2 regions of the Pilosibacter rotomagensis genome follow, and region 2 is predicted to be linked to the other one. Evidence: riboswitches for the same ligand, from Rfam matches in the RefSeq annotation. Region 2 holds a riboswitch; the other holds the start of a gene.
What was found. A riboswitch is a leader RNA that binds a small molecule or an ion and turns the genes downstream of it on or off. The one in region 2 is predicted to bind cobalamin.
Positions count from the first base shown of each region.

Region 1: linked by a shared signal. The riboswitch ahead of ACI3EW_RS08565 (sirohydrochlorin cobaltochelatase) and the one ahead of ACI3EW_RS00765 (ABC transporter substrate-binding protein) in region 2 are both predicted to bind cobalamin.

Region 1 is NZ_CM170323.1:1,937,958-1,953,756, forward strand. It holds gene ACI3EW_RS08555 (ABC transporter substrate-binding protein) at 1-1,127, opposite strand, end outside; gene ACI3EW_RS08560 (hypothetical protein) at 1,178-2,116, opposite strand; gene ACI3EW_RS08565 (sirohydrochlorin cobaltochelatase) at 2,267-3,292, opposite strand; cobalamin riboswitch at 3,348-3,558, opposite strand; gene ACI3EW_RS08570 (chloride channel protein) at 3,790-5,040, opposite strand; gene ilvA (threonine ammonia-lyase) at 5,174-6,406, opposite strand; gene ftsY (signal recognition particle-docking protein FtsY) at 6,527-7,462, opposite strand; gene smc (chromosome segregation protein SMC) at 7,476-11,033, opposite strand; gene rnc (ribonuclease III) at 11,089-11,769, opposite strand; gene acpP (acyl carrier protein) at 11,839-12,069, opposite strand; gene plsX (phosphate acyltransferase PlsX) at 12,223-13,230, opposite strand; gene gatB (Asp-tRNA(Asn)/Glu-tRNA(Gln) amidotransferase subunit GatB) at 13,643-15,076, opposite strand; gene gatA (Asp-tRNA(Asn)/Glu-tRNA(Gln) amidotransferase subunit GatA) at 15,073-15,799, opposite strand, start outside.
Region 2 is NZ_CM170323.1:169,431-185,229, reverse strand. It holds gene ACI3EW_RS00825 (metallophosphoesterase) at 1-635, opposite strand, end outside; RNA gene ffs (signal recognition particle sRNA large type) at 667-928, opposite strand; partial or broken gene ACI3EW_RS00815 (sodium ion-translocating decarboxylase subunit beta) at 1,667-1,831, opposite strand; gene ACI3EW_RS00810 (YitT family protein) at 2,277-3,128, shown strand; gene tadA (tRNA adenosine(34) deaminase TadA) at 3,353-3,868, opposite strand; gene ACI3EW_RS00800 (DUF6128 domain-containing protein) at 4,027-5,607, opposite strand; gene ACI3EW_RS00795 (NAD(P)-dependent malic enzyme) at 5,732-6,907, opposite strand; gene ACI3EW_RS00790 (gamma-glutamyltransferase family protein) at 7,181-8,788, opposite strand; gene ACI3EW_RS00785 (ABC transporter ATP-binding protein) at 8,983-9,699, opposite strand; gene ACI3EW_RS00780 (ABC transporter ATP-binding protein) at 9,692-10,663, opposite strand; gene ACI3EW_RS00775 (ABC transporter permease) at 10,771-11,610, opposite strand; gene ACI3EW_RS00770 (ABC transporter permease) at 11,607-12,560, opposite strand; gene ACI3EW_RS00765 (ABC transporter substrate-binding protein) at 12,566-14,209, opposite strand; cobalamin riboswitch at 14,534-14,773, opposite strand; gene yfcE (phosphodiesterase) at 14,830-15,378, opposite strand; gene ACI3EW_RS00755 (GNAT family N-acetyltransferase) at 15,469-15,799, opposite strand, start outside.

The DNA of each region.
Region 1 (15,799 bases), 1.8 Mb from region 2:
CCGGTACACCAGACATTGCCCTCTTTCACCGCCTTGAAATCCGCAAAGAGCTGATTTTTTGCACACAGTTCGTCGATCGTGGTAAGTTCCCCGTCGATCGTGCTGTTGTAGATCAGGACATCCGCGTCTTTTGCGGCGGCATAGAAAGACTCAAAATCCATGTTCATCGTGGAAAGCGCATTCTCACCGGTCCCGGCATTTTCCGGCACATACGTTCCTCCGGCGATATCGATCATCTTCGCGATATAATCCCCGTTCTTCCGGACATTGACGCTTCCGGAATTTGTCACATAGAAAAATGCAGCTGTCTTTCCGGACGGTTTCATGGCGAGGACATCCGACAGAGCATTCATATTTTCCTGAAAGATCTGATCGGCCTCCTCCTCTTTTCCCGTCAGAAGACCATAGAGGCGGATCCACTCCATTCTCCCGAGCGGATGACTCTCATAGCTGGACCGCTCCACGAGGACCGGGATCCCGAGGCGTTCCAGCTGTTCCTTGACCTCCGGGGTATGGTAGATCATCGTGGATTCCACTGCAAGCTCACAGGAGCTGCTTACGATCGTTTCGTAATCCGGTGCGCTGTACTTTCCTGCATAGGCAATCTTTCCCTCTTCCATCGCAGTTTTCGCCTCCGGAAGGTACCATCCGGTCTCCTTTGTCCCGGAAAGTGCAATGGAATCCAGGGCATCCAGGCGGATAAAATCATCCATGGCGGAGGTCGCCACAAGATAGATATTTTTTACCGGTTTATGAAGGACCGTGATCGAAGCCGGAAGTCCGTCAGGCGCGGACACACCTTCCGGCAGCAGGAGAAACTGATCCGCATCCCCGATGGTGATGAGGGCGATGCCGTCCTCATAATAGTCTGCTGAAAACTGGTCGGCGTAGAGAAGATCCATGGAGCCTGTCGGGGACATCTCCTCCCAGTTAAGAACCGGCAGATCTTTGTTTTGCTGAGCCTGAAGATTTTCCTCACTGCCATCCACGGAAGCGGTCGTGTGGTTTTCCCCTGTAGACGGCGCGGCCGTCCCGGGTTCCGTTTTTTTCGAACAGCCGGAGCAGGCAAACGCAGCAGTCATGAGGATTGCCGCAGCCAGAACAGATCTAAAAAGTGTATAACGCACCCGCGTCCTTCTTTTCTGCTTCCTGGGATCAATTTGTCTTCTTTCCATATTTACTGTTTCTGCTCCGCCAGGGTACTGGAATCAAAGGTCAGCGTATACTCGATCTCATGAGGCGTGCTCATGGCAGTTGTATCCGCAAAGATCGTAAGCGGGCTGTCAAATCCAGCTACCGGGATCACAAATGTGGAGTTTCCCTCTGTATTAACCGGGAGGAATTTCTCTTCCTCTACCCGCACATAGTCATAATTGGAGCTGCTCCAGATGATCGTCGCCTCCGCTTTTCCGTCTTTGATCTCGATCACAGCCGGAGATTCCACGGATGCACGTCCGGATCCGCCGCTCAGGGAGACTTCCGCGGTGTAAGTTCCATCCGCAAGGGAGAGATCCTGGACGGTTTTTAAGGAAGAATTGAGAAGCGCGTCTGCCGGGATCCCGGATGCCTCAAAGACAAGCTCCCTGTCATACCATTTCTCTTTTTTCTTGCTGAATGCAGCGCACGGAAGCACCTCATTTAAGGCCTTGACCGGAACAGTAAAGCTGTGTGTTCCGTCAGAATTCTCCTCGAAAGGAATCCGGTCTGTCTCCGCGGTCTTTGCAGCCTCCTCTCCGGTTCCCATATAGACATACAGGTATCCGGTCCCGCCCATCGTCATTTTCGCGGTCATGGCGCCGTCTTTGACTGTCAGCGTACAGGATGTGATCTTAAACATGGAAGAGCTGGACTCCACGGAAATCTCGTAGGTTCCCTCTTTCAGATCCTCTGCAGATACCGGGACGAGTCCCGTCGTGTCAAGTGTCTGTTCTGCGGCAGTCTCCTCGCCGGAAGCAACGGCTGCCTTTGTCTCATCGGCCGAAGCAGTTTCCGCTGTTGTTTCCGCCGTGGTCTCTGCAGAAGCAGCTGTCGTTTCTGTCGACCCGGACTGTCCGCAGGCTGTGGACAGAGCGCAGACAACTGCGAGTGCTAATGAAAATTGTTTTAATTTACGCATAAAGTTTTCTCTCCTTTTGTAACCGGAAATCATTGGGGCATCCTGGACGGTTTCCTGAAGTTCCTTTCGCAGGCTGGAGTTTCCCGCAAGTGCACCTCCCGGTTATATAAAAAGGCGGCCGAATCCTCGACCGCCCATATCTAAACATTCTTATTTTGCGAGACTGTTCACTGCAGCCTGGGCATGCTGTACGAAGAGCTGCTGGATCGGCTCAAGCTCACCAAGACCTCTTACAAGGCAGGTTACCTCATAGCCTGCAGCCTCAAACTGGCTCTTCCAGGAGTCATCGTCGTCACCGGCCATATCGTTGTTTGCGTGGTCACCGGCTACGATCATAAGCGGCTCAAGAACAACTTTCTTGTAGGAACCTTCCTTTACCTGATTGATGACATCTTCACAGGACGGAGTTGCCTCAACGGTACCTACATAGTAGTTGTCAAAGCCCTCTTCCTTTAACATATCCTGCATTTTCTGGTAAACGGCGTTGGAATCAGCCTCTGTGCCGTGACCCATGAAGCAGATCGCGGTCTCACCGTCATCGTACTCTTTTGTTGCGTCTGTGATCGCGGAGATCACTGCCTTGAAGTCATCATCAGAAGTTAAGAGCGGCTCACCGACAGCAACCTGCTCGAAAGCGTCGGAATTATCAGCTAACTCGTTTACAAGATCTGTGTACTCAAGACCGTTCATAAGGTGGGTCGGCTGTACAACGAGAGTCTTGACACCGTTGTCAACAGCGCGGTTTAAAGCCTCTGTCACGTTATCGATCGAAACATTGTCTCTCTTTTTTACATGGTCAATGATGATCTGGCTTGTGAAACCTCTTCTTACGGAGTAATCCGGGAATGCATTTTCGATCGCATTCTCGATCGCGCCGACTGTCAGTCTTCTGCTGTCATTGTAGCTTGTACCAAAGCTCACAACAAGAAGTTCTTTCTCGCCGATCTCATCCTGATTTCTTGTGTTATCCATGGAAGCGTCTCCTGTATTGTAGTTTTCCTCGTCCTCTTCTGCAGCTGCTGTCTCTGCGGCTGTAGTCTCCTCAGCTGTTGTCTCTGCAACGGTTGTGGTCTCCGCAGCTGTTGTCGCTGCTGTCTGGCTTCCGGAGCATCCGGAAAGGATCGCCATGGATACGGCTGCCGCTGTCATAACGGCGTAGATGTTTGCTTTTCTCATTTACTCTTCTCCTCGCTTGAAAAATGATTTTTTAAGGTCCCCGGCTGGTTTTTCCCCTCCAAACGGACATCCGGCAGGTTTCCTGGCTCATCCATCATCATGCATGAAACGCCTTCCCGGCAGGTTTCGCCAGTGACTGTCCGCATAACACGGACAAGATTCATGCACTCCGGATCTACAGTGACGGGCTCGCACAGGCGTCTGACCTGTTTCCCTTTTAACTCTCAGAGATCGCCGTTTGGGATATCGTACAACCATCCTCCGGCGGTCTGTGACAGCACCGCATGTAAATAGACCTGTGTCGTTTATCATAACACCTTGGCAGTAAAAAAGCAACCGGATATCCCGATAATATTCACATCCGGTCCCGATCAATGGATACCCTGCGGGATTTCCGATCTGAAAATCCCCGGTCATCGGGTTCTGCAAATATTTTCCGAAATATCTGATTACTTTTGATCATTTTTTCTAACTGAATCCCCGGAACCGGACCTTGATCAGTGGGCTTTCCGGTTGATGAACTCGGTCTTTGTCTTTGAATATGTGAACTTCTGGCTGCTGTAGAGCCCGTAATATCCCGACAGTGTGAAGCTGATGGCAACGGCAACCGCAAAATACGGCATCGCCTCAAAACCGAAGAGCTCGAAGCCGAGGAACATGGTCGCGATCGGGCAGTTTGTGACGCCGACGAAGGTGGCGAGCATGCCTGCTGCCGCACACAGGGACGGTTCAAAGCCTGTGAGCAGTCCGAACGTGCACCCGAATGTGGATCCCACTGCCAGTGTGGGAACGATCTCTCCGCCCTTAAAGCCGCCGCCGAGGGCCACCGCCGTGAAGACCATCTTGAAGAAGAACGCCAGGTATCCGGCATCTCCTTCCACCGCCTGTTCCACAAGATTAAATCCGGCTCCGCAGTAATCCCTGCCGAACACCAGCGCGAGTCCGATGGAAAGGACTGCTGCCACAAGAATGCGCAGATAAACGTTGTCGATCTTTTTCTTGTAGAGATGCTGGGTCTCATGGAGCAGGATGCAGAAGCAGACGCTTAAAAGCGCACAGGCCAGTCCGAGTCCGACGGTGTAGAGCGCCGGTACAAGGGAAAATTCCGGAACATGGAGGATCTGGAACGCTTCCCCGTGAAGTCCAAGCGCACCGGAAATCTGGGCACCGATGAAGGAGGCAAAGACGCACGGCACGAGAGCCGCGTAATAAGCGACACCGATGCTGATGACCTCGATTCCGAACATTGCGGCAGCCAGAGGCGTCCCAAAGATCGCCCCGAAACAGCCGCTCATGCCGCTCATGATCATGACTTTTTTGTCTCTCTCATCCATATGGAAGAGATCCCCGAGATAATTTCCGATGCAGCCGCCGATCTGTAAGGCAGCTCCCTCTTTGCCGGCAGACGCGCCGACCGCCTGGCTTAAGATCGTGGAGACAAAGATACACGGCAGGGTCGTCATATGGATCTTCTCGTTGGATGAGATCGACTCCAGGATCAGGTTCGTCCCGCGGTTTCCGATCTCGTGGAACATCTGGTGAAGAAGGACGATCAGAACACCTGCCACGGGCATGAGATACAGCATAAAGCTGTAAGTTTTAAACAGCCGCTGAGCGTAGATGACCCCGTATCCGAAAACGGTCCCGATGAGACCGCAGACGGTTCCCATTACAATAGAGATCGCGGTCCAGCGGAGAAAATACAGGATGTTCTTGCTGAGAGCAGTATGAGTTTCGCTTCTGTACATACATTTTCCCCTTATTCAGCAGACCGTCGGGCATTTCACGAAGTTTGACAAATTGATATATGCCTGACCGCGTTCCATGACCGGCGGTCCGTTCATCACACCTCCCGCAGAGGCGGGAGAATCCCTGGTATCATTACATATAAATTCCGGAAGTCTTGGAGATTACCGGGCAGTAGCCCGCTGTTTCCAGAGCCTTGATGATCTGATCCTTGTGCTCAGTTCCGAAGGACTCTAATGTGATCGTAAGTTCCACACCCGCTGCGCGGTTTACATTTGCGAATACGTTGTGCTCGAGCTTGATCACGTTGCCCTGCTCTTTTGCGATCAGTGCAGAAACAGCTGCCAACTGGCCAGGCTTATCCGGAAGCATCACGCTTACCGTGAAGATACGGTCTCTCTGCATCAGTCCGTTCTGGACAACTGTCGCCATCGTTAAGACATCCATGTTTCCGCCGCTTAAAACGGATACGACTTTTTTGCCTTTGAAGTCAAGATGCTTTAAAGCCGCAACGGTCAAAAGACCGGAGTTCTCGACGATCATCTTATGATTCTCTGCCATATCGAGGAAAGAAAGAGTCAGTTCGGAGTCGTCCACTGTGATGACCTGATCCACGTTTGCCTGAAGATACGGGAAGAGCTTGTCGCCCGGCGTCTGGACAGCGGTACCGTCCGCGATCGTGTTGATCTTGGAGACGGTGGTTACCTCTCCGGCCTCTAAGGATGCCTTTAAGCAGGCAGCTCCTGTCGGCTCAACAGCGATGACCTTGATCTTCGGATTTAAGAGTTTTGCGAGTGTGGAGACGCCTGTACAGAGTCCGCCTCCGCCTACCGGAACGAGAATGTAATCCACAGTCGGGAGTTCTTTGATGATCTCCATCGCAATGCTGCCCTGGCCGGTCGCAACTTCCAGATCATTGAACGGGTGAACGAAGGTATATCCGTGCTCGTCTGCAAGCTCGTATGCATGGGCACATGCCTCATCGAAGACATTTCCGTAGAGGACAACGTCGGCACCGTAGGATTTTGTGCGGTTTACCTTGATGAGCGGTGTTGTCACCGGCATAACGACGGTTGCTTTCACACCGGCAAGTTTTGCGGCATAGGCAACGCCCTGGGCATGGTTTCCGGCAGATGCAGTGATCAGACCGCGGGAACGCTCTTCCGCTGAGAGCTGGCTGATCTTATAATAAGCGCCGCGCACTTTGTATGCACCGGTGCGCTGCATGTTTTCCGGTTTAAAGTAGATCTTGTTCCCGTAGCGCTCAGAAAAATATTCACTGTAGATCAGTTTTGTCTCCTGAGTGACCTTTTTTACGATCTCAGATGCTTCTTCAAATTTTTCGAGTGAAAGTTCCTGCATTTCCATTTGTATTCTCCTTCATATTCATTCCTGATCGATCTCATCGATGGAACATTTTTCTGTCTTTCCCATAGTTGTCTGCTATACCGGCATTTATCTGGCTGTTTTCTGCCTGAATTGCATCGGTCATTCCGGCTGTTTCGCAAACAATGCGTTTACGAAGTCTTCGGAATTAAATTTCTGAAGGTCGTCGATCTTCTCCCCGACACCGACATATTTGACCGGGATCCCAAGTTCCGACTGGATTGCAACCGCGATGCCGCCCTTTGCAGTACCGTCAAGCTTTGTGAGGATGATGCCCGTAATGTCGGCAGCTTCCATGAACTGGCGGGCCTGGACCAGAGCGTTCTGTCCTGTCGTTCCGTCGAGAACAACGAGTGTCTCACGGTAAGCTTCCGGGTACTCCTTATCGATGATGCGGTTGATCTTTTTTAACTCCTCCATGAGGTTTTTCTTGTTATGGAGTCTTCCCGCGGTATCGCAGATCAGGACGTCTGCGTTTCTCGATTTTGTCGCGGAGATCGCGTCGTAGATCACGGCAGCCGGATCGGATCCCTCTTTCTGGGCAATCAGCTCCACGCCGGCACGGTTTGCCCACTCTGCCAACTGGTCGATCGCTGCAGCACGGAAGGTATCAGCCGCCGCAAGAACAACCTTCTTTCCCTCTGCCTTTAACTGGTCTGCAAGCTTTCCGATGGACGTCGTCTTTCCGACTCCGTTGACACCGATGACGAGGACAACGGATTTCCTGTTTTCAAACTCATACGCATTCTCGCCAAGATCCATCTTTGCACGGATGCTGGCGATCAGCGCCTCCCGGCATTTCTCCGGTTCTTTGATATGCTGCTCTTTTACGGTCTTTTTCAGGTCTTCAATGACCGCCATGGTCGTCTGGATTCCCATATCGCCCATGATCAGAGTCTCCTCAAGCTCCTCGTAGAAATCATCATCAATCGCGGAGAAGCCGGAAAAGATGGAATCCATTCCGGATACAATGTTTTCTCTGGTCTTCGTGAGACCTTCCACAAGGCGCGAGAAAAAGCCCTTTTTCTTCTCTTCCATATGAATCCTCCAATTATTTCAGATCGTTTTCGATCAGGTTTACGGAGACAAGCGTGGATACGCCTTTCTCCTGCATCGTGATTCCGTAGAGCCGGTCAGCCGCGAGCATCGTGCCTCTTCGGTGGGTGATGACGATAAACTGGGTATGTTTTGTCAGTTTGTGCAGATATTTCGCATAGCGGTCGACGTTGGAATCGTCAAGCGCCGCCTCGATCTCATCAAGGAGACAGAACGGGGACGGTTTTAAGTTCTGGATCGCAAAGAGCAGGGCGATCGCCGTCAGTGCCTTTTCACCGCCGGACATCTGCATCATATTCTGAAGTTTCTTTCCCGGCGGCTGGGAGATGATCTGGATCCCCGCCTCCAGGATATCTTCGTCCTCGATCAGCTCAAGACTTCCGTGTCCTCCTCCGAAGAGTTCCCGGAATACCTTGTCAAACTCTGCCCGGATCAGGGCAAATTTTTCTGTAAACTGCTTTCGCATTCCGATATCCAGCTCTTCGATGATCTTATAGAGGGCATCCTGTGCCGCGACAAGGTCATCATGCTGGGTCTTCATGAACTCGTAACGCTCAGAGATCTCTTTATAATCCTCGATCGCATTGACATTGACATTTCCGAGTCCGCGGATTGCATTCTTCCGTTCAGCGATCTGGCGTTTCATATCCGCCGCATTCGTCAGGGTCTCATCCCGGAGAAGCTCCGCTGTTGAGAAGGTGAGACCATATTCATTCCACATATAGTCCACCTGGGAATCCTGGCGTTCCGCAAGCTTGTCGTTCTGGTTCTGAAGACGGATCAGCTCCTTATCGAGATCGGAGATTCTCGCAGAGAGCGCTTCCCGCTTTTCGAAGAAGCCTTTCTGTGCCTCGTTTTTCGCGGCTTTTTCTTCCTGGGCAGCAGCCATCTCCTGACGGTACGTTTCCGCATCCTTTCCGGCATCTTTGATCTTTTCCTTCAGTTCTTCGATCTGTGCCAGACGTTTTTCCACCTCATGCTTACTGTCCGTGTGTCCGTCATGCAGAGACATTCTTTCGGAGAGCAGCCGCTCTTTTTCATCTTCGAGACGATGGATGTTCTGGTCGAGGAAGGAATCCTGCTGCTTTAAGTTTGCTGCTTCCAGCTGGACTTCGGAGAGCGCCGCAGATGCAGTATCCCGGTCGGCCTTTGCCTGTTCCAACGCGGTGGAATCCGTCCCGATCTTTGTCTCCCGCTCCGTGTTTTCCTGTTCCAGCCGCTCCATCTCTTTCGCGATCGCGGCGAGACTTGCGCGGAGTTCATGGATCTGTTCTTCCAGCTGACGGTTTTCCAGGTTCATGTCCGCGGAGGATTCATAGAGTTCTTCTTTCTTTCCTTCCAGCTGCTTTAACGCGATCTTTGTCGTATTCTCTTCCAGATATTTTTCCTGGAGAGCACTCTTTACCGACTCCAGCTCCCCGCTCTTTTCCTGGAATATGCCTTCCTGGAACACGGTCTCCGCCTGGATCTTATCGACGGTCGTCAGCGCGCGTTTACATGCCTCCTCCAACTCCTCCATCTCTCTCTTTCTTCCGAGAAGATTGCTGGAGTTTCTAAAGGCACCGCCGCTCATGGAACCGCCCGGATTTAAGAGATCGCCCTCCGGCGTTACGATCCGGATGGAGTGCCGGTATTTTCTCGCGATGGCGATCGCATTGTCGATGTGATCCACCACGAGGACGCGGCCGAGGAGATATCTGGCAAGTGCCTGATATTCCGGACGCACGCGGACAAGATCTGCAGCGATCCCGATCGCTCCCGGTTCTTTTAGCGCGCCTGGCGTCTTAAATCCATCCCCGGATGAGATCGCGGATAACGGCAGGAAGGTCGCACGACCGAACTTGTTCTTTTTCAGGTGTTCGATCAGGACTTTTGCGGTCTGCTCGGAATCTGTGACGATGTTCTGGATCGATCCGCCGAGCGCTGTCTCGATGGCGATCTCATATTCTTTCGGAACATCGATCAGATCAGCCACAACGCCGTGGATCCCTCTCACACGGTCCCTGACTTCCATGACACGCTTGATGCTGTTTCCATATCCATCATAACGCTCCGCAAGGTTCCTTAAGGATTCCAGTTTTGTGTGGGCCGTATGGTAATCCTGTTCCGTGTGGCTTAAGTTTCTGTTTAAACGGCGGATCTCTTCGTTCGCCGCCTTCACCTCTTCCTCCAGGGATTCCGCCTGGGAGAGGAGTTTTTCGATCTCCGCATCGATGGCAGTCAGACGCTCGTTCTGCTCTGAGATCTGGTTATCCCAGTTTTCCTCATCACTCTTTACTTTTAAGAGTTTCTGGGCTACCTCAGATCTGCGGACCTGGACCTGCTCCAGCGTGGTGACATCCTTCTGCTTCTTTACAGAGAGTTCTGATTTTTCATTCAGTGCTTCGATCTTTGCACTCTTTAACTCTTCGATGGACTGTTCGAGACTGTCAACGCGGCTGCCGGAAGTATTTACGGTGTTCTCCGCATCGGAAAGTCGTTCTGACACTTCCCGGATTCTGGTCCCGAGAGCCTCTCTTTCCTGCCTGATCGATCCCTGTTCTTTCTCTTTGGCCGCCAGCTCCTCATCGATGGCAGCCGTCCTGTTTTTGATGTGCTCCGCATTCAGTTCCTCTGTGCGGATCTGCTCTTTTATGACATCGATCTGTCCTTCCAGGTTTCCTGCGGACAGTTTCGCCTCATTTTCGGCATTCTGCTTTTCCGTGATCTTTTCGTCCAGCAGACGGACCGCCTCGGAGATCCGGTCATATTCCTCTTTCAAAGCTTCGGCAGCGGCTTTGGAATCTTCCATATCGCCGTTTACGGTGTGCTCTTTCTGTGCGAGTTCCCGTTTCTGCTCCTCGACCGCTTTCAGGTCTGCGAGGAAGAGGTTCACATCGAAACGCTTCAGCTCTTCCCGGAGTCTTAAATACTCTTTCGCCGTCTCCGCCTGTTTTGCAAGAGGTGCCACCTGCTTTTCAAGTTCGCTCAGGATATCCGATACGCGGACGAGATTCTGCTTCTCATCCTCGAGTTTTTTCTGGGCGATCGCCTTTCTGCGCTTAAACTTTACGATCCCGGCCGCCTCATCAAAAAGCTCTCTGCGGTCTTCCGGGCGTCCGCTTAAGATCTTATCGATCTGTCCCTGCCCGATGATGGAGTAGCCTTCCTTACCGATACCGGTATCATAAAAAAGCTCATTGATATCCTTCAGCCTGCAGGCGCTTCCGTTTAAGAGGTACTCACTCTCACCGGAGCGGTAGATCCGCCTGGAGACCGTCACTTCATCGTAATCGATGGCAAGCTGGTGGTCGGAATTGTCCAGGGTGATCGCCACATAGGCAAATCCCTGGGGTTTTCTTGTCTCTGTGCCGGAGAAGATCACGTCCTGCATGGACGCACTTCTGAGCTGCTTTACCTTCTGCTCACCGAGCACCCAGCGGACCGCGTCGGCAACATTGCTCTTTCCACTTCCGTTCGGACCAACGATGCCGGTGATTCCGTTGTGGAATTCAAATACGATCTTATTTGCAAAGGATTTGAATCCCTGTACTTCGATACTCTTTAAATACATGCGTTATTTTCCTATTTCTATAATGTGACCATTCCGGTCCTCACGGGTCCCGATCTTATTTGATCCTGCAGATCCCGTGGTAAGCGGCAACCTGCTCGGCCGCTTTTTTCGTGCGTCCCAGACCTCTGCCGATCTCCTCATCGCCGATCTTTACGCACACCTCGAAGGACTTGTTGTGATCCGGTCCCTCTTCCTTTATCAGTTCATAGACAAGTGTTTCTTTGTACTTTGCCTGAACCATTTCCTGCAGGATAGTTTTGCTATCGTAAAAGAGCTGCTTATGTTCGATATCATTTAAAATGAATTTATGGATAAACTCTTTTGCATTAGCAAGACCACCATCCAGATAGATCGCACCGATCACTGCCTCCATCGCATCGGAGACAACAGACGGACGTTTTCTTCCTCCGGTCAGGTCCTCGCCCTTTCCGAGCAGCAGATAATCACCTAACGGGATCACTTCCGCGCAGTAAGCGAGCGTCGGCTCACAGACAAGACTGGCACGGAGTTTTGTCATCTCGCCCTCCGGCATGGACTCATAAGTGTGAAACAGAAAATCGCTGGAGATCACCTCGAGCACGGCATCGCCCAGAAATTCCAGGCGCTCATTGCAGCGCGTCTTATCCCAGTGTTTTTCGTTCGCGTAGGAACTGTGTGTCAGGGCGTGAGTCAGAAGTCCCGGATCTTTGAACCGGTAGCCGATCACTTCCTGAAGTTTTTCTAGTTTTTCTTTCATTCGATTTGCCTTTCTTCTGCCATGTATCGCAAAGAAGGTGTCCCTTTGCGGAGACACCTTTTCCTGCTACTAATTTAATGCGTTTTTGATCGCCTCAACAGCATCGCCGACACTCGCGATCTTCTCAGCTTCCTCAGTCGGGATCTCGATGTCAAACTCTTCTTCGATTCCCATGATGATCTGGAATACATCCAGAGAATCCGCGCCGAGATCGTCAACGAATGTTGTATTCATTGTGATCTCCTCCGGATCAATGTTGAGAACCTCTGCGATGATCTGCTGTAATTTTTCGAACTCCATAATTTCCATCCTCTCTTATTTTGCTTTTTACGGAGACACAAAACTGTGCCGTTCCATATATTTAATTTTTGCATCCGGACTGTTGCCGGTTGTCTTCTGATGTAATTTTATGCGGCGATGTGAACTGCCGCATATTGGTGTTTTTCAACCTGTCTATGCAGTTTCTTCCGGTGCAAGGCATTCCCGGATCTTATCCGAGATCTCATTCTCCTTGAAGGAGATGCACTGGATAATCGAATTCTTTACTTCTTTTGCCTTGGAGCTTCCGTGAGTCTTCACAACGAGTCCCTTTAAGCCCAGGAGCGGTGCGCCGCCGTACTGGCTCGCATCAAAGCTCTTCAGCGTGGATTTTAACGCCGGTTTGATCAGAAGAGCTCCGATCTTGCTTCTTAAATTGCTCATCAGGCCTTTCTTCACCATTGTCATCATCGTTGCGCCGACGCCCTCATAGAGCTTTAAGATCACATTTCCGACAAAGGCCTCGCAGACGATCACATCCGCGCCGCCGTGCGGGATCTCACGGGCTTCGATACTTCCGATAAAGTTGATATTTTTACATTCTTTTAAGAGCGGGAAGGTCTCTTTCACGAGAGCATTTCCCTTCTCCTCCTCCAGACCGATATTGACGATCGCCACTCTCGGATTTTCGATTCCCATCACATATTTCATATAGAGGGAACCCATCTGGGCGAACTGTAGCAGGTGGGACGGTCTCGCGTCAACGTTTGCCCCGCAGTCGATCAGAAGGGAAACTCCCTTTTCCGTCGGGATCAGCGGTGCGAGCGGCGGGCGCTCTACGCCTTTGACGCGACCAACGATGACCTGGCCGCCTACGAGGACGGCTCCTGAGCTTCCCGCAGATACAAAGCCGTCAGCCTCGCCGTTTTTCACGAGGTTCAGACCAACTACAAGGGAAGAATTCTTTTTCTTACGGATCGCATTGACCGGCGGTTCTCCCGTCTCGATCACTTCCGGGGCGTCAACGATCTCGATCTGCTCTTTTTTATAGGTATATTTCGAGAGCTCTTTTTCGATGACATCTTTCTGTCCTGTCAGACAGACCGTAATGTCGTTCCGCTCTGTGACCGCGTCAACGGCACCCTTTACGATCTCTCCAGGGGCGTTGTCTCCGCCCATGGCGTCTACTGCAATTTTTATCATGTATTTTCTCTCCAATTCCTGCCCGCAGCGGGAAGTTCTTCTAAATATTCCCCATACGCGGATCATCCCATCGAACACCGCAAAATGATACGGCTGCTCTCAGGGACTTTTATAGTAACTAATATACTAAATACCATTCATAAAATCAATACTTTTTTCGTGAACAGAATATGTTCCTTTTTTAACATTTTTCACAGTCAGGTTTTTCCGAACGGGAAGTCCCCTGCAATACCGCTGCGGCTGCAAATTTTGACGATTCAGAATGCAAAGCACCGGAAAACTCATACATTCCGGCAACAAGTACATTATATATAGAAGAAACAGGATTGCTGCGGCTGCACCGCTCCGGAATGAACAAAAAGGGCCATGGCAGCTGCACCGGAGCTCCGGCCAGCTGTCATGGCTTCTTTTATTATCCCTGCACCAGTTTGCGGATCATCTCGCTCACCTGCGCCGGGTTCGCTTTTCCTTTCATCTCCTTCATGACCTGTCCCATGAGGAATCCGATGACTTTATCTTTTCCTTCCTTCAGCTCTCCAACCGCTTTCGGGTTTGCGTCCAGGATCTTTTTCACGGTCTCCTCGAGAAGACCGGAGTCGCTCTCCATCTTCAGTCCGTGTTCCTCCACATAGACAGACGGATCCACGTCGGACTCGAACATCGCAGCGAACACCTCTTTCGCAGTCTGGTTATTGATCACACTCTTTTCAAGGAGTTCGATCAGTGCTGCCAGATGCTCTGCGGAAAAGACGATCTTTGATGCCTCCATCTCCTTCTCCTTTAAGAGACGGAGTGTCTCCCCGGTCAGCCAGTTTGCCGCTTTTTTCGGAGCTGCTCCGGCTTTGATCGTGTTCTCAAAGAGCTCTGCAAGCGCCTTATCGGCAGTCAGGATATCGGCGTCATAGGCACTCAGACCGTACTCCGACTGATATCTCTTCGATTTCGCCTTCTTTAACTCCGGCTGTGCCTTGCGGATCGAGGCGATCCAGGCATCGGAGATATCGATCGGCGGAAGATCCGGGTCCGGGAAGTAACGGTAATCCTTTGCATCTTCCTTGGAACGCATCGCGTGGGAAGATTCCTTGTTGTCATCCCAGCGTCTCGTCTCCTGAATGACGGCACGGCCGTCCTCGAGAAGCTCGATCTGGCGTTCCCGCTCTCCCTCGATAGCATGGGCGATCGCCTTGAAGGAGTTTAAGTTCTTCATCTCGGTTCTCGTTCCAAATACCGGATTTCCCACCTCGCGGACAGAAAGGTTTACGTCGGCACGCATGGAACCTTCCTGGAGACGGCAGTCGGAAACACCGAGATACTGCATCGTGGACTGAAGATGCTCCAGGTACTGGATGACCTCGTCGGCACTTCTCATATCCGGCTCCGACACGATCTCAATTAACGGCACGCCGCTTCGGTTGTAATCGACTAAGGAACTGTCGGTCCACTCGTCATGGACCAGTTTTCCGGCATCCTCCTCCATGTGGATCTCATGGATCCCGATCCGCTTTGTTCCCGCTGCCGTCTCAAGCTCCACGTAACCGTCATGGCAGATCGGCAGATACAGCTGGGAAATCTGATAGTTCTGCGGGTTATCCGGGTAAAAATAGTTTTTCCGGTCAAATTTACAGAACTGGTTGATCTCACAGTTTAACGCAAGTCCGGCGCGGAGAGCGAACTCCACAACCTGCTTATTTAATATAGGAAGAGATCCCGGCATACCTGTACAGATCGGGCACACATGTGTGTTCGGCGCAGCGCCGAAATCTGTTTTGCATCCGCAGAAGATTTTTGTCTTTGTGGCAAGTTCTACATGGACCTCAAGACCGATGACTGTTTCATACTGTTTCATGATAAGGTCTCCTTTCTGGCAAACGGAAGTGTCCATTCACCGCGGACATGTTCCATGGCGGATGCCGCTGCAAATAATGTCTTTTCCCTGAAGCAGTCGCCGAGAAGCTGGACGCCGATCGGGAGTCCTTTTTCGTTTACACTGCATGGAACGGTGAGTCCCGGAAGACCCGCAAGGTTGACAGCAACCGTATAGATATCGCTCAGGTACATCTTCATCGGATCGCTCAGGGAGGTTCCGATCTTCGGAGCCGCCGTCGGAGCTGCCGGTCCTAAAATGATGTCATACTTCGCAAATGCCTCATCAAAGGCTTTTTTGATCAGTGCACGCACCTTCAGAGCTTTCAGATAATATGCGTCATAATATCCGGAGCTTAAGACGAAGGAACCAAGCATGATCCTTCTCTTGACCTCCGGTCCGAAGCCCTCGGATCTTGATTTCTTGTACATGTCATGAAGTCCCTCGTAGTCCTTTGCCCGGTAGCCGTACTTGACGCCGTCAAAGCGCTCTAAGTTGGAGCTTGCCTCCGCGGCCGCAATGACATAGTAGGCCGGAATCGTATATTCCATGAGACCGAGATCAAAGTATTCGACCTCCGCCCCGCATTCTTTCAGGTAAGCCGCACACTGTTCCACCGCTTCCCGCACATCTGCGTCAAGACCGTCGGACAGGTACTCTTTCGGGATCCCGATCTTCATGCCGCGGACATCTTTTCCGATCGCC
Region 2 (15,799 bases):
CCGTAAATCTCCCGGAATTCTTCCGACGTCACGCTTTCCACATCCGTTCTCTGATCCCCGAAGTATTCTCCGGCATTCGGCTTGTTGATATCGTGATTTCCGGGGATCACATAGACCGGGATCCCTGCGTCTTTGATCTTCCGGAGTTTTTCCGCAAATTCCAGGTGGTTTGCCTTTTCTCCATTTAAACTCAGGTCGCCGCTCAGGATCAGGGCATCCGGATGTGCCTCAAGAACTTCCGATTCAAACGCCTGCCATAACTGTGGCTGATAGCGGATCACTTTTCCATCACTGCTGTTTACAAGCTGGTCAAATGCTACGCCATAATCCGTCAACGACGGTGACATGTAGTGGGTGTCAGACGCGATGATCAGATGCGTCTCGATCTTTTCCCGGTCCACCGGATCTCCGGGACCTTCCGTCTCCTCTTCGGTCGGCTCCTCGGTTTCTGTCCCAGTCTCCGATTCCGTTTCCGTCTCTGTCGGCGGTTCCGACTCGGTTGTTGACGGTTCTGTCTCTTCCGCGGCACTCTCTTTTGTTTGATCCGGAACATGATCCCGCACTGCGGGCAGGACAAAGATCACCCCGGCCAATAAAAAAAGAAGCGCCAGCAATAGCAGAAATTTCTTTCTCATTCACTGTCACCTCTTAAGATTTCTTTTTTATCCGCACGCTCTGCTTTGAATACGTCTCATAAACGTTACCCTGGCAGCCAGCTCGGTCCCGGCTCCCTCGCGGCACATGGAAGGTTCTCCTTAATGCTGCTGCATTCCTGCCCTGACATGGTTCAGAGAGTCCCATTGCGCGAGACCAAAACGTCAGCGCCGCTTACCAGGGGCAGCTTCACAAGGAAGTACCCGCGGCAGAACATCACCCCTGCTGTAGCGGATTGCAGGTACAGGGCACCGCTATCTCCCCGGCTGTGCGGACCAGTTAAGTATACATGGACGGGGGCATTTTGTCAAGTTGCGAAATCCCCCGATGACAGTGAACTATCTGCAAATTTCTTCCCTGATTTCACTAAATCGTATTCATCTGCTTATTTGAACAGCGGCATTTTTGTGATCGGGAATGTCTGGTTCTCTAACGGTGCATGCCAGATCCCGTACCAGATATCTTCCAGGTTATCGCCGTCGGCTGCCAGAAATCCGTAAACTTCACTGTCGTACTCCGGGATTTCCACCGGACCGTACAGCAGCCTGCTGCCGTATTCCTTATAAAGATCCGCAGCCATCTCATTTAACCGGTCATCCGCCAGATATGCATCCTTGAAAGCACCTTTTTCCTTATCTTCCCTGAACACTTTGCAGACTTCTTCCGGAAGTTCCGTCACATCCCCATAAGTGTCAGAGTAAAGGTACATCGGGTTCTTTTCCTTCGTGTATGCTTTCGGTGCCACCACGCAGCCATCCGCATCTCCGACAACCTCCGTGTAATCATCGCCCTGGGTTACGATCGGTCCCGCTTCCTCCAACGTGTAGGCTGCAGCCGGCTCCAGCGTCGCAGGGTCATCGGAACTATTGATATTAAATGAAATGTATCCGAAGGAACCATGCAAAGAGATTTTGTCTTTGCTCACATAGTCAAGTTCCACGACATCCCCATAGGACTGCTTTTTCGCGGTTTCAAGGTCCAAAACAGCCGCTTTTGTTTCTTCGTCAGGAGAACCGATTTTCCCGGCCAGAAAGATCTTCGTTGGTCCGTCTGCTCCGCCGATGATTCCGATAGATGCTGCCTCCTTTTTATCTCTATTCTGGATATAACACACTGCGGCAACTCCCGCAAGCACCAGAATTCCTGCAGCCGCCAGGATCTTCTTTTTATTTTTCATACTTTTTCTCCGTTTCTGAATTAACAGGATCTGTGATCATAACTGTGTCATATGGAATCTTCCATTCCGAAATTTTCTGCCCATGAGGTTCATTGATCAGAAAGACCATTTATCCGTTTGCACCGCCCGGGATTGCCGGGAAGTCGTCTCTGCCAAATCTCATGTGCATCCTCCGGATTTATTTCATCTTACCATACAGTTATTACTTCTATATATAAACTTTCTTAACTTTCCCTGTCCATTTCCAGGCATTTTGTGCGGTGCGCAGCGCCCTTTTACTCTATTCACACTTCACCACGTTCTCTTGCATTCCATGTCCGTCCAGTATATACTGGTGAGGCAAAATGATTGTTTTCCGCGGACAGCAGCGAATTTCCAAACAGGAAATCCTACCTGATGCTGTACACGGTAACGCAAATGTCTCTGCAGGAAAGGATTTATTATCATGAACAACAAGGGGTTTATCAAAGAAGTGCTTGTCATGACCCTGGCTGATGCGATCACGGCCATCGCAGTCTACTTTTTTCTGGTGCCGAGCCACACCTCGATCAGCAGTATCTCCGGTCTCGGGATCGTATTGACCCACTTTATTCCGCTTCCGCTCTCCGTGATCACGATGGCCTTCAATGTCATTTTACTGATCATCGGGTTTATCCTCTGTGGAAAAGAGTTCGGAGCAAAGACCGTGTATACAAGCGTCATGCTGCCGGTATTTCTGGGAATTTTTGAGAAGATCTTCCCAGATTTCACCTCTCTCACCGGGAGCCAGGAGCTGGATGTTATCTGTTACGTCCTCGTCGTCAGTGTCGGACTTGCGATGCTCTTTAACATGAACGCATCATCCGGCGGACTTGATATCGTTGCGAAGATCATGAATAAATATCTGCATATGGATCTTGGAAAGGCCATGTCCCTCTCCGGCATGTGCGTGGCGCTCTCCTCCGCACTGGTTTACGACAAAAAGACGGTCGTGCTCAGTGTCCTCGGTACATATGTGAACGGGATCGTCCTCGACTACTTTATTTTCGATCAGAACGTCAAGAGACGTGTCTGCATTATCACTAAAAAGGAAGAAGAACTCCGCAAGTTCATCATCGACAACCTGCATAGCGGGGCCACGATCTATGAAGCCACCGGTGCTTACAATTTTGAGAAACACAACGAGATCATCACGATCGTCGATAAGCGCGAATACCAGGCGCTCATGAACTATATCAGTTCCAGTGATCCGGAGGCGTTTATCACGATATATAAGGTTTCGGATATCCGGTACCGGCCGAAGAAATTCAGCGCGTAACATGCATGTAAACGCTTCCATTGCCAGTTTTCTGTGATTATATGGAGACAGAAAAGACCGTCGCCAGATCTTATCTGATATGTGTCCGGAATTCCGGGTATCTATCATATCAGATCTGGCAGCGGTCTTTTATTATAAGTAATTCTATTGCAACTTTTCTGCCTTCAGAACCATCCACTGGCATTTTTCGGTTTCACGGCAAAAACCGATTCTCCGTTTGTCTTTTATGCATTTTCTGAGGTTTCTTTCTCCGCCTGCTCCAGCTTCTTACGTTTTCCTTCTTCCCGCAGTGCTTTAAAGAAATCCTTCAGCATCTGAGAGCATTCATCCCCGCAAAGTCCGACTTCCGTCTCCACCTGGTGGTTAAATCCGTCTTCATGCAGCATGTCGAGCACGGATCCGGCGCAGCCTGCCTTCGGGTTCATGCAGCCGATCACGACTTTCGGGATCCGCGCCTGGACGATCGCACCGGCACACATCGGACATGGTTCCAGCGTCACATACATCGTACAGTCCTCAAGCCGCCAGTCCCCGATGATCCGGCAGGCCTTCCGCATCGCGATGATCTCCGCGTGGGCCAGCACGTTCTTATCCACGGTCCGCCGGTTATATCCCCGCGCGATGATCTTCCCGTCATGCACGATCACGCAGCCGATCGGCACTTCTTTTAAAGCCGCCGCCTTTTTTGCCTGGCGGATTGCTTCTTTCATATAGTGTTCTTCTATTGTCATCTTTTTCATATGTTTCTCCGAATTTCAGGTAATGTTGTCTATGGTCATGGATCAGGAAATGGTTCCAGATCCTCGCCTTTCATTCCTTTTTTATTGTACCTTATTTTTTATTTCTGGCAAGATAAATAAATATGAAAGACAATACAAAGCAGCCTGTCTGTTAAAACTCACCGTATCTTCAGATCCGTATACCAGTACCCAAACCGCCCGTCCCCGACCGGCTGGCGCCTGGAGAGGACGAAATTCGGGAAACCGAACATGGTGGCCATGTATTTTTCGCTGCTGTAGTAGTGCCCGGGGACTCCCAACAGGTAGCGGGATTTCTTTTTGTTCCCGCCGAGCTTTACGAGGATCAGATAGCGGAAATTATAGTAGCCGTGGAGCAGAAAGCTGTTGTTTCCATAAACCCAGCACTCTCGCGGGAGTTTTCCGATATCCTGCGGACGAATCGTCAGGATATCGCAGCCGTCCTCATACTCGAACGGCTGGATCTTCGGGTATGTCCTTTTAAATTCCTCCCACAGTTTTTCCGGATCGGCCGCAGGATCTTCCGTCTCCTGCAAGTAACGCAGAACCTCCGGATTTTCAAGCTCCGGGGAGACCATGGGCGCTGTGGGGGCAGTTGAATGTGCTGCCTGTGAAGCTGCACTTTTGGGGGACTGCGCCGTCATACCGGAAGTCTGTACTGGATTTTGTCTGAACTTCTGGCTATTCGGCCGCTGTACTCTTTGAGCAGTTTTCATGTAAAACGGCAGGTCTGTTCCCTGCGGTATTCCCTGCTCCTGCTGCGCTGTTTCCACCTGTTGTTTTTCTGTTTCCGACTCAGAAGTTTTCTCCGGATCCAGGTTCGCCGTCTGATCATTCTCCTCTTCATCCCCGGAAGTCTCTTCCATTTTCCGCTCTATCGGTCTGTCTTCCACGTTTCCGCATGTGTCATCCGATTTTTCATCGATTTCATCGTCTTCCCCCGACAAGTAGAACCTGCCACGGTCTTCACTTTGTTCTTCCTGCTGCTGTACTTCATGATCCGCAGTGTCTTCCTCTTCCGCTTTCCCATCATATGCCGGCGCTTTCTCCGTCTTTAGGTCTCCCTCTGCACCGCTCAGCTCTGCTGCATGCGCCGTCTTTTCTCTCTCGTCTGATTCCACCGTATGCATATTCCGCTTCTCCGGGGCTCCGCTTTCCTCTTTTTTCCCCGGTCCCGGATCATGTACGCTCTTTTCCTCCTGCTCTCTCCGCTCTTCTTCCCTGGCGATCTCCTCCTCGATCTCTTTTACCACCTTGGAAACCGCCTGTGTATCCATTCCTTTTTCCGCCTCCGGCAGCATCTGGGCAGTAAATTTCGGAACCGAGAGGACCGGATTCTCCCCGGTATTTCCCTCCTCCGCTGCCAGCGCGTCCTCCCAGATCGTCTTATAGCACCGCCAGGAATTCTTTACATCATGGACCGACAGGCCGAAATATGTATCAAGTCCGGTACCGCTTCCCTCCACGTTCTTCGCGTCCACATTGACCCGGAACTCCCCGTTTCCGCCGCGCACAAAAACGTTTCCAAGAAATGTCTCACGACCGCCTGTCCCTAAAAGATACGCGCCAATGGCATTGCCGCCCATATAGATCCGCTTCACATTGACATTGATCCTGCACTGCCCGTTCCGCGCCTCCAGCTTCGCAAATCCCACATTTTTCCCTTTCTTTTTTCCTTCGTACTCGTAAATATAAGAAATCAGTCTGCGATAATCTGCCATAATCAAAAACACTCCTTCTGCACTTATGTATATGCGGAAGGAGTGTTTCTCATAACTATTTTTTAATTGTCATTTGCCATCAATGATCTTATCCGGAAATATGCCGATCTTTCAGAGAGATCTATTATTTGCGGATCGCTCCGGATTTTACAGCCGCCTCAGCAACACGTTTTGCAACATGCTCTGCAACGCCTTCTTCGAGCGCACCCGGAATGATATACTCTGCGGAGAGTTTGTCCGGTGTTACAAGCTCAGCGATCGCCTGGGCTGCAGCAACCTTCATATCGTAGTTGATATCTCTTGCGCCGCAGTCTAATGCGCCGCGGAAGATTCCCGGGAATGCAAGGACGTTGTTGATCTGGTTCGGGAAGTCGGAACGGCCTGTTCCCATTACCTTTACGCCTGCTGCCATCGCCTCATCATACATGATCTCCGGATTCGGGTTCGCCATTGCAAAGACGATCGGGTCTTTCGCCATCGTCTTGATCATCTCCGGCTTCAGTGCACCTGCTACGGACACGCCGATAAATACGTCCGCTCCGACGAGAGCGTCTGCAAGAGTTCCGCGCTTGTCCTCAAGGTTTGTGATCTCGCAGAGCATCTTCTTGTGGTCTTTGATGCCGACTCCGCGGTCTTTGTAGAGGATTCCGTTTTCGTCGCAGGCGATGATATTTTTCACGCCTGTCGCAAGCAGCATCTTGATGATCGCAGTTCCGGCAGATCCCGGTCCGTTTAATACAACATGGATCTCATCAATCTTCTTTCCGACAACTTTTAATGCGTTTAAGAGAGCTGCTGTAACGACAACTGCTGTGCCGTGCTGGTCATCGTGGAATACCGGAATATCAAGCTCTTTCTCCAGACGTGCCTCAACCTCGAAGCATTTCGGGGAAGCGATATCTTCCAGGTTAATGCCGCCGAAGCACGGAGCAATGTATTTCACTGCCTTGATGATCTCCTCGGTGTCTGTCGTATCGAGACAGATCGGGAACGCATCAACGCCGCCGAACTCTTTAAAGAGGACTGCCTTTCCTTCCATGACCGGCATAGCAGCTTCCGGTCCGATATTTCCAAGACCTAAAACTGCGGTTCCATCAGAAACAACTGCTACCAGATTGCCCTTTGCAGTGTACTTGTAAACATCTTTCTTATTATCATGGATCTTTCTGCATGGCTCCGCAACACCCGGTGTATAGGCGGTGCTTAAGTCATCTCTTGTCTTTACCGGAACCTTGCTCGTAACTTCGATCTTTCCATGATGTTCCTCATGGAGCTTTAACGCTGCTTCATTGAAATTCATTGCGCTTTCCTCCTGCAAATTCATTATCATTACCAGACTGCCCTGCGGTCTCCTGTCTCCAGATGATCTGTATTTTCCCATTTCCGGCGGTCAGATCCTTTCCCACAGTTTTCGTATTCTTTTCCGGGCAGTTCCTGATCTGCTTAATCTCGAGTTTACCACACTCACTCTGAAAAGGAAACTGCTTTTTATTTCTCTCCGCACATTGCCGCCAGGTTTTGGTTACAGTACACGGGCACTCTATGCCCGCGCACTGTAACAGGTTTTAATCATCTACCACGCTGCCACCGTTCCGTCTGCCCGCGGTTCGGTTGCTCCGCAGAGCACATCGTTTTCATCTCTCCAGATAATCTGTCCTCGCCCGAAGGACAGGGAACTCTCAAGGACTTCCATCTCATGTCCCCGTTTTTTCAGCTCTTCCACGATCCCGGCCGGGAATGTCTTTTCCACCTGGATCTTCTTTCCACCGATCCACTGCCATCTCGGCGCGTTGAGCGCATCCTGCGGATTCATCAGGAAGTCCACTGTATTCATGATGACCTGGACATGGCCCTGCGGCTGCATGAAACCGCCCATAACGCCGAACGGTCCAACTGCTTTTCCTTCCTTCATCAGAAATCCCGGAATGATCGTGTGCAGAGATTTCTTTCCCGGTCCCAGACAGTTTTCCATTGTCTCATCCAGTGTGAAGTTCGCCCCGCGGTTCTGCAGCGTGATCCCTGTTCCAGGTATTACGATCCCGGATCCAAATCCCATGTAATTGCTCTGGATGTAGGAGACCATATTGCCTTCCCCGTCCGCTGTGCAGAGATAGATCGTTCCTCCGCGGAACGGATTGCCTGGCTCCGGTGTGAGCGCCTGTTCTCCGATGAGCGCCCGTCTTCCGTCCGCATATTCATCAGAAAGCAGCGTCTCCACCGGTGCTTTCATATAATCCAGGTCCGCAACATACCGGTTTCCGTCCGCAAATGCCAGTTTCATCGCCTCCAGCTGTTTATGCACGGTATCTGCATTGTCCCGCTCCGCAAAGGAATACCCCTTTAAAATATTCAATGCCATCAACGCAATGATCCCGTCTCCGTTCGGCGGGATCTCGCAGACATCATATCCCCTGTAATTTATGTGGATCGGTTTCACCCACTCACACCAGTAATTTTCAAGATCTGATCTCCGGAGATATCCGCCGGTTTTTCTTGAAAATTCGTCGATCTGATCCGCAAGTTCTCCACGATAAAACGCTTTTGCATGAGTCTGCGCGATCATTTCCAGCGTCTTTGCATGAGCTTCCGACCTCCAGATTTCTCCCGGCTGCGGGGCATGTCCGTCCGAGGCGAACGTTTCAAACCATGGCCGGAAACATTCTTCCGTCAGCGTTTCTGAAAACTCTCTGTATGCATTGTTCCATATTTTTGATGTCACCGGACTCACCGGATATCCCTCGCGTGCATATGTGATCGCCGGTTCCAGCACCTTTTCCAGCGGAAGTCTTCCAAACTTTTCCGAGAGTTCCGCCCATGCGGACGGGGCGCCCGGGACCATCACCGGGATCCAGCCTCGTTTCGGCATTTCGGTGTATCCCTGTTTTTTCACTTCTTCTGCAGTGATCGCCATAGGTGATCTTCCGCTGGCATTCAGCCCGTGAAGTTCTCCCTTTGTCCAGACCAGGGCGAAGGCGTCGCTTCCGATCCCGTTGGACGTCGGCTCCAGAACTGTCATGCACGCCGCTGTCGCGATCGCCGCGTCAACTGCGTTTCCGCCCCGTTTTATGATGTCGAGTCCCGCCTGGGCCGCCAAAGGCTGGCTCGTGCAGACCATACCTTTTTTCCCGTACACAACACTTCTTCGTGATGGATAATCATATTTCTGCGCATCAAATTTCAGCATATCCATTTCCTCCTGATCAAGCCATTTATTCCTGGGTTGTAAGTGTACCGCAATAAACAGAAAGTCCGTTTATTGCTTTATCATGCTGGAATCGTATCACTTGAAAGTATGAAATGTCAATAAAAAAGCAGCCTAAAAAACGGCGTAGAAATTTCTCTCGTTACTGTAACTTTCTCTCCACGCCGTATCTTTTATTCCAGTATAAAATTTTCCACCAGTTTTTTCGTGAACTCCATCTTCGGATGTCCGATCACATCCTCCGTCCGCCCTGTCTCCACGAACTTTCCTTCTTCCATCACTGCGATCTCATCGCAGAACCAGCGGACCACATCGAGGTCATGGGAGATAAACAGATAGCTCAATCCCAGCTTTTCCTGGAGTTCCTTTAAGAGTGTCATGACCTGGGCCTGCACGGAGACATCTAACATGCTGGTCGGTTCATCCAGGATCAGGATCTTCGGATCCAGTGAGAGTGCCCGGGCGATCATGATCCTCTGCGCCTCACCTCCGCTGATCTGGTGCGGATAGCGGTCCAGAAGTTCCTCTCCGAGATCTACCAGATCCAGAAGTTCTCTGACCCGCGCTTTTCTCCCCGCTTTGTCATATATCCTGTGGATGATCATCGGCTCTTCCAGGCTGTATCCGATCTTTTTTGCAGGATCCAGGGATGTCTCCGGATGCTGGAAGATGATCTGGATCGTTCCATCAATCTCGATGGTTCCGGAGTCCGGCTTTATCAGTGACAGGAGCATGTTCGCGATCGTCGATTTTCCGCAGCCGGAATTTCCTACGATTCCGAATGTTTTCCCGTCCTGTACCGTAAAAGACACGTCCTTCACCGCTTCCACGCGGGTCTTTTTAATGATCCCGCCAGTAAATGTCTTGCTGATATGGCTGACTTTAAGCATACCGGACGCACCTCACTTTCCTTCCGTCCGGAAGTTCCGCCTCCGGGATCCGTCCATTTTTGCATGCGTCCACTGCATGCGCACATCTCGGGTAAAAACTGCAGCCGGAATTTCCCTCTTTTTTTCTCACTGCGCGCCCGATCGGGTTCATTCCCTTCCCCGGGAGCGATGCGATCAGTCCTTTCGTGTATGGATGTGCCGGATGTTCAAGGATCGTCTTTGTCTCCCCGGCTTCCATGATGCTCCCTTTATAGAGCACCATCAGCCGGTCACACAATGCCCCTGCCAGGGCAATATCATGGGTGATCACGATCATGCCTTCGGTGTCCGTCTCTGATATCTCTTTCAGGACCCGGTAGACCTGGCGCCGGAGAATCGCATCCAGACCTTTTGTCGGCTCATCGGCGATGACCCATTTCGGCCGGTTCATGAGTCCCATGGCAGAGATCACTCGCTGGTTCATGCCGCCGCTCAGCTGGAATGAGTAAGCGCGGTTGATCCGGTCCGGATCTGAAAAGCCAAATCTGCGGAGAAACTCATCCCTCCGGGAATCGGCAAGCTCTTTGTCCTTATTTCCGTGGACTGTCATGCACTCCGTGAGCTGTTTTCCGATCCTGCGGATCGGGTTTAAGGATTCCGTGGGATTCTGTGGGATCAGGGCGATCTCTTTTCCACGGATCTTCTGCATCTCTTTTTCCGGCAGCCGGTACAAATCCATCCCTTTATACATACAGCTTCCTTCCACCCGGGCCTGCCCGGAGAGAAGTCCCAGGATGGACATGCCTAAAAGCGATTTTCCGCTTCCGCTCTCCCCGATGAGTCCTGTGACACTGCCCGACGGAAAGTATGCGCTGACATCTTCCATGGCATGGATCATCTCGCCGCCGTCCTGGAAGGTGACGGAGAGGTCGCGGATCTCAATGTCACTTTTTTCTTCTGTTTTCCATTCTTTTTTATCTTCCATCTGATCTTCTCTCCTGGCTGTTCCGTTTTTTCACAGTTACAGGCAAAAATCTGTTCCGGCTCAGCTATGCTAAGGAAATTTTGCCTTTTTTTGCATGCTTTCCGACATCACATCGTCTTCATCACATCTTTCCGCACATCCAGCCGGTCACGCAGTTCATCTGCCAGAAGGTTGATGCTGAGGGAAAGAAGCAAAATACAGAGTCCCGGAGCGATGACGAGCAGCGGTTCCTGGCGGAAATACTGTCTCGCATCGTTGATCATGACGCCCCAGTCCGGTGTCGGGGGCTGAAGTCCCAGACCAAGATAACTCATGGACGCCACCGAGATCACATTTCCGGCGATCCTGGTGGCAAAAAGGACGCTCAGAGTTCCTAAAATATTCGGAGAAATATGCAGGAACAGGATCCGGAGGTCTCCGGCTCCGATGGTTCTCAGTCCTTTAATAAAGCTCTCCTGTTTCAGTTTCATGACTTCACCGCGGACGATCCTGGAAAATCCGACCCAGGAATTGATCACGATCGCGATCAGCATGCTCTTCACGCCCTGTCCAAGAAGTCCGGCCACCGCGATCATCAGCGTCAAGCCGGGAAGTCCCTGGAAAATGCTGGAGATCGTCGTGATGATCCCGTCGATCCAGCCGCCGAAATATCCCGCGAAAAGTCCCAGTGCAAAACCGAGCAGCATCGAGAGGACGGTCGCCGCCAGGGCGAGAAGGATCGACTGTCTTCCGCCGTAGAGAACACGGCTCAGCGTATCTCTTCCGATATTATCCGTGCCTAAAAGATGCGCGGCAGACGGTTTCTGAAGCGCTTCCGACAGGTTCGAGACCAGCGGATCATAGGGAGCAAGGACCGGCGCGAGTACGCTGGTCAAAAGGATCAATAATAAGATTACCAGACCGGTCTTTGCTTTTCCTGACAGGTGGAGTTCCTTTAATTTATTCATGATTCCACCGCCTCTCCCGCCCGGATCTTCGGATCAAGTGCGATATAGATCAGGTCGATCAGAATGTTTGTCAGCACATAGATACAGCCTGAAAACAGAACATACGCCTGCACCACATAATAATCCTTCGACTGCACACCCGCGATCGCGTAGCTTCCGATCCCGGGGATCGCAAAGATCGTCTCCACGATCGAGGCGCCGCCGATGATGCCCGCCATATGGGTTCCCAGGTAGGTGATGATCGGGATCAGCGCGTTTCCGAACGCATGGCGGACCACTGCGCGGCGGCGGCTCATTCCTTTTGCATCCGCCACAGTCATGTACTGTCTTCCGATCTCATCGAGGATCGCGCTCCTTGTCAGTCTCGCACAGACTCCGATACTCGGGAGTGCCAGCGTGACCGCCGGGAGAATAAAGCCGGATCCGTCGGAGATCCCGCTGCTCGGCAGGATCTTCCACTGTTCCGCAAAGATAAAGATCAGGACAATGGCGATCCAGAACCCCGGAACGGACAATGCAACCGTTGAAAATGTTCCCAGCACATGATCCGGCAGCCGGTCTTTTCCCACCGCCATCAGGACTCCGAATCCCACACCGAACACGATGGTCAGGATCATGCTGAAACCCGCAAGCTTCAATGAGATCGGGATCCGCTTTGCGAGCTGGTCCATGACACTTTTGTTCGTGAAAAAGGACCTGCCCAGATCGCCGTGAGCCAGGCCGTCGACCCAGTTAAAATACTGGACGACGGCAGGCTGGTCCAGCCCCATCTTTGCAGCCATGGCATCATATTCTTCCTGCGTGTAGGATTCGTTTCCGTTTGGATTTAACACCTGGTCCACCGGATCCCCCGGTGACATGATCCCAAGTGCAAATGCAATGATACTGATCCCGACGAGCACCGGCAAAAGCATCAGCATTTTTTTCAGGATGTACTTTAAAAGTGACATATTGATTATTTCACCCAGGAAATTGTCGGAAGTCCAACACCGAAGGTCTTTCCTGCATAGTGTGTGATCGCCTTGTTGTGGATGTTTACGTTGATCTGGTAGCAGATCGGAACGCACGCGCTGTCATCGAAGAGTTCCTGCTGGATCTCATCATAGATCTTGCTGCGCTCGTTCACATCAGCGATCGTCGGAGCTTTTGCGACAAGTTCATCGATCTTCTCGTTGTAGTAGTTGTAGTTTAATGTCGTGTTGCTGTTTCCTTCGCTTGCGAAGTACTGCTTAAATGTGGAAGTCGGATCCGCATTGTTGATACCGAATACAGTAAGTGTCATGTCGTAGGTGCCTTCCTGCTGTCTCTCTTTGTAGAGGGAGGAGTCCACGATCTCAATATTGATGTTGACGCCAAGCTCCGCGTAAACCTGCTTTAAGTATTCTGCAACAGCCTTGCAGTTGTAATCGGACGCGGTGCTGGAACGGATGATCATGGTCATGTCGGCCGTCTTGTCTCCGAGAACTTCTTTTGCGAGAGATTTTGCCTTCTCCATATCATAAGTTCCCTGGATGTCCAGATGGAAGGTGGACTGGGTGCTTAAGAAGGAGTATGCCGGCTGTAAAAGTCCTCCGTAGATCACACTGCAGATGCTGTCGCGGTCTGTCGCAAGGTTGAACGCCTCTCTCATGCGCTTATCCGCAAGGTACTCGTTTTTATCGTTGAACATGATGTACTCAGTCATATGGCTCGGAGTGCTGTCCATCTCAAAGTTGGAGTCTGTGTCGCAGAGATTCTTTGCAGCATCCATGGTGATCGCGCCGTTGTCTGCAAGTCCCATGACTTCGCCGGATTTTAACGCGGATACACGAGTCTCGGCATCCGGGATGCAGCGGATCTTGAAGGTCTTTACCTTGCCGTTCTCGCCATAATAATTGTCATTTCTCTCAAGTGTCACATACTCGGACTCCACATGGTCAACGATCTTATATGGACCGGTTCCGATCGCATAGTCGGAGATCACACCTGTCTCCTCGTCGAAGCAGTTCGGGCTGTACATCGGGCTGCCGTAGTCGGAAAGGACATACTCAAGTGTTGTGATCGGCTGTGTAAATGTGAACTTTACAGTGTAGTCGTCGACTTTCTCCATCTTGTCGAGATTCGGGAGAGATTTTTCGATGCTGAGTGTTGTGTATGTAGAATTGATCCCATGGCCCCAACGCTCAATGTTTTCCAGGCACACATCGGCATTAAACTGAACACCGTCTGTAAAATATGCGTCATCGCGCAGGCTGAAAGTCCACTCGGTACAGTCATCGTTGTGTTCCCAGGATTTTGCAAGCCACGGATCGATCACACCGCCGTTGTTTGCTGTGAGAGCTTCCCATACATAAGCGCCTTCCCAGCAGTAATACGCATCGCCGCTTCCCTGCACAGCATCACGCGGAGTCGCGATGACAACCTCATCTGTCTCGTTTTTCTCTGTGTCTTCCACTGCCTCTGCTGTGGCTTCTGTCTCTCCTGCAGCCGTTGTCTCCGCTGCAGCTCCTTCTGCTTTTGTCGTCTCAGCCGTGCTGTTATTCGCGCTGCTTCCGCATCCGGAAATTACGGATGCCGCCATTGCTGCCGCTAAGAGCAGACTTACATGTTTCTTCTTCATGTTGTCCTCCATGTTGTGTAAAGATTATAATGTTTTTTTTGCAACTGTTCACCAGGCCTGCGCACTTGCTGCGCCGACTGTAATAACCCCATTGGTTTTAAAGCAAAAGTCCTATTGGTTCAGCCATCTGAAATACATTTTTTGCCCGTAATCATGAAAGTTCTGAACAGTTTCATTGTTTTTACAATTTCGGAGTTAGTATGGAGATGTTCCATCTGAGAATTTTTTCGAATACCGAATGCTTAAGCATCAGAAAAAGATGTCCGCTGGAATCAGCCGACATATAAACGGTACGATCAATGCCTCGTGATCTGGAATTTTTCTTCCTGTACCAGCATTCCGGCAGGTTTCCTGACTCACAGATCATCACACAAAGCCGCCTTCCCAAATATTTCAAAACAGTCCTGTCAGGCTGCTCCGTTTTTTCAGTGACCGCGCGTTCGCGCATGGCTTTGTATTCCCTACTCACAGTGACGAGATCGCACAGGTCTTTCACCTGTTTCCCTTTTACCTGCTGTCCGCCCCCTTCAGGGCGGCAGCAGCACCGGATGCCTCTTCAATTGTTATGAGAGATATTTTAGCATCTTCGGGTTTATTATGCAAGGACCATTGAGACGTTTTTATAAACATTCACTATGATAAGCAGTTCCTTCCAGTGTTTTCCAGATCACTTTCCCATCCTGAAGGAGCATATAGCTATGTTCACTTTCCGCTTTCGGGATCGACACGGAACCCGGATTCAGGTACAGATTTCCATCCCCGAACGGTTCCCACGCCGGAATGTGCGTGTGGCCGTGGAGGAGAATGTCTCCCGGCTGGAGAGGCGGGAGCTGGTTCATATGAAAGTGATGGCCATGAGTAGCGTAGATCAGGCGGTCTGCCGCCGGAAATACCGCGTAATCCGCAAGGATCGGGAACTCCAGCACCATCTGGTCAACCTCCGTATCGCAGTTTCCGCGGACACAGAAGATTTTCGTTTTCCGCTCATTTAACATTTTGATGACTTCCTTCGGCGCATACTCTTTCGGAAGATCATTTCTCGGTCCATGGTACAAAATATCGCCCAAAAGCAACAGGCGGTCTGCCTGTTCCCGGTCAAATGCCTCCAGCATTTTCCGGCAATAGTATGCGGAGCCGTGGATGTCGGACGCGATCATAAGTTTTTTCATTCTCGGGGTTCCTTCTTTCTTTTAAGTCGAGCACACGTAAGACTTGGCGTTTAATTCCTGTCAGCGCAAGCTGACAAATTTCTCTCAGAATTACTGCGCACCAGATAACTTTCTATGCCTGTCAAGAACATACACATGCTCTGTAACTGTCCTGTTCAGTAATTTCCACTCCAGGTTTTCATTCGTGTGATGATAGCTGAATCCGCATTTCTCCGCCACGCGCTTTGATTTTTCATTCCCATCAAAAAACGCATACCAGATCCGTTTTAATCCCAGATCCTCAAATCCATAACGGATCAGCTCCTGTACTGCCTCCGGGATGATTCCCTGTCCCCAGTACGGAACGCCGAGCCAGCAGCCAATCTCACCTTCATCTTCCGGAAGCTTTAAATTGCTGGCAGCTCCCACAGTTAATCCCGCG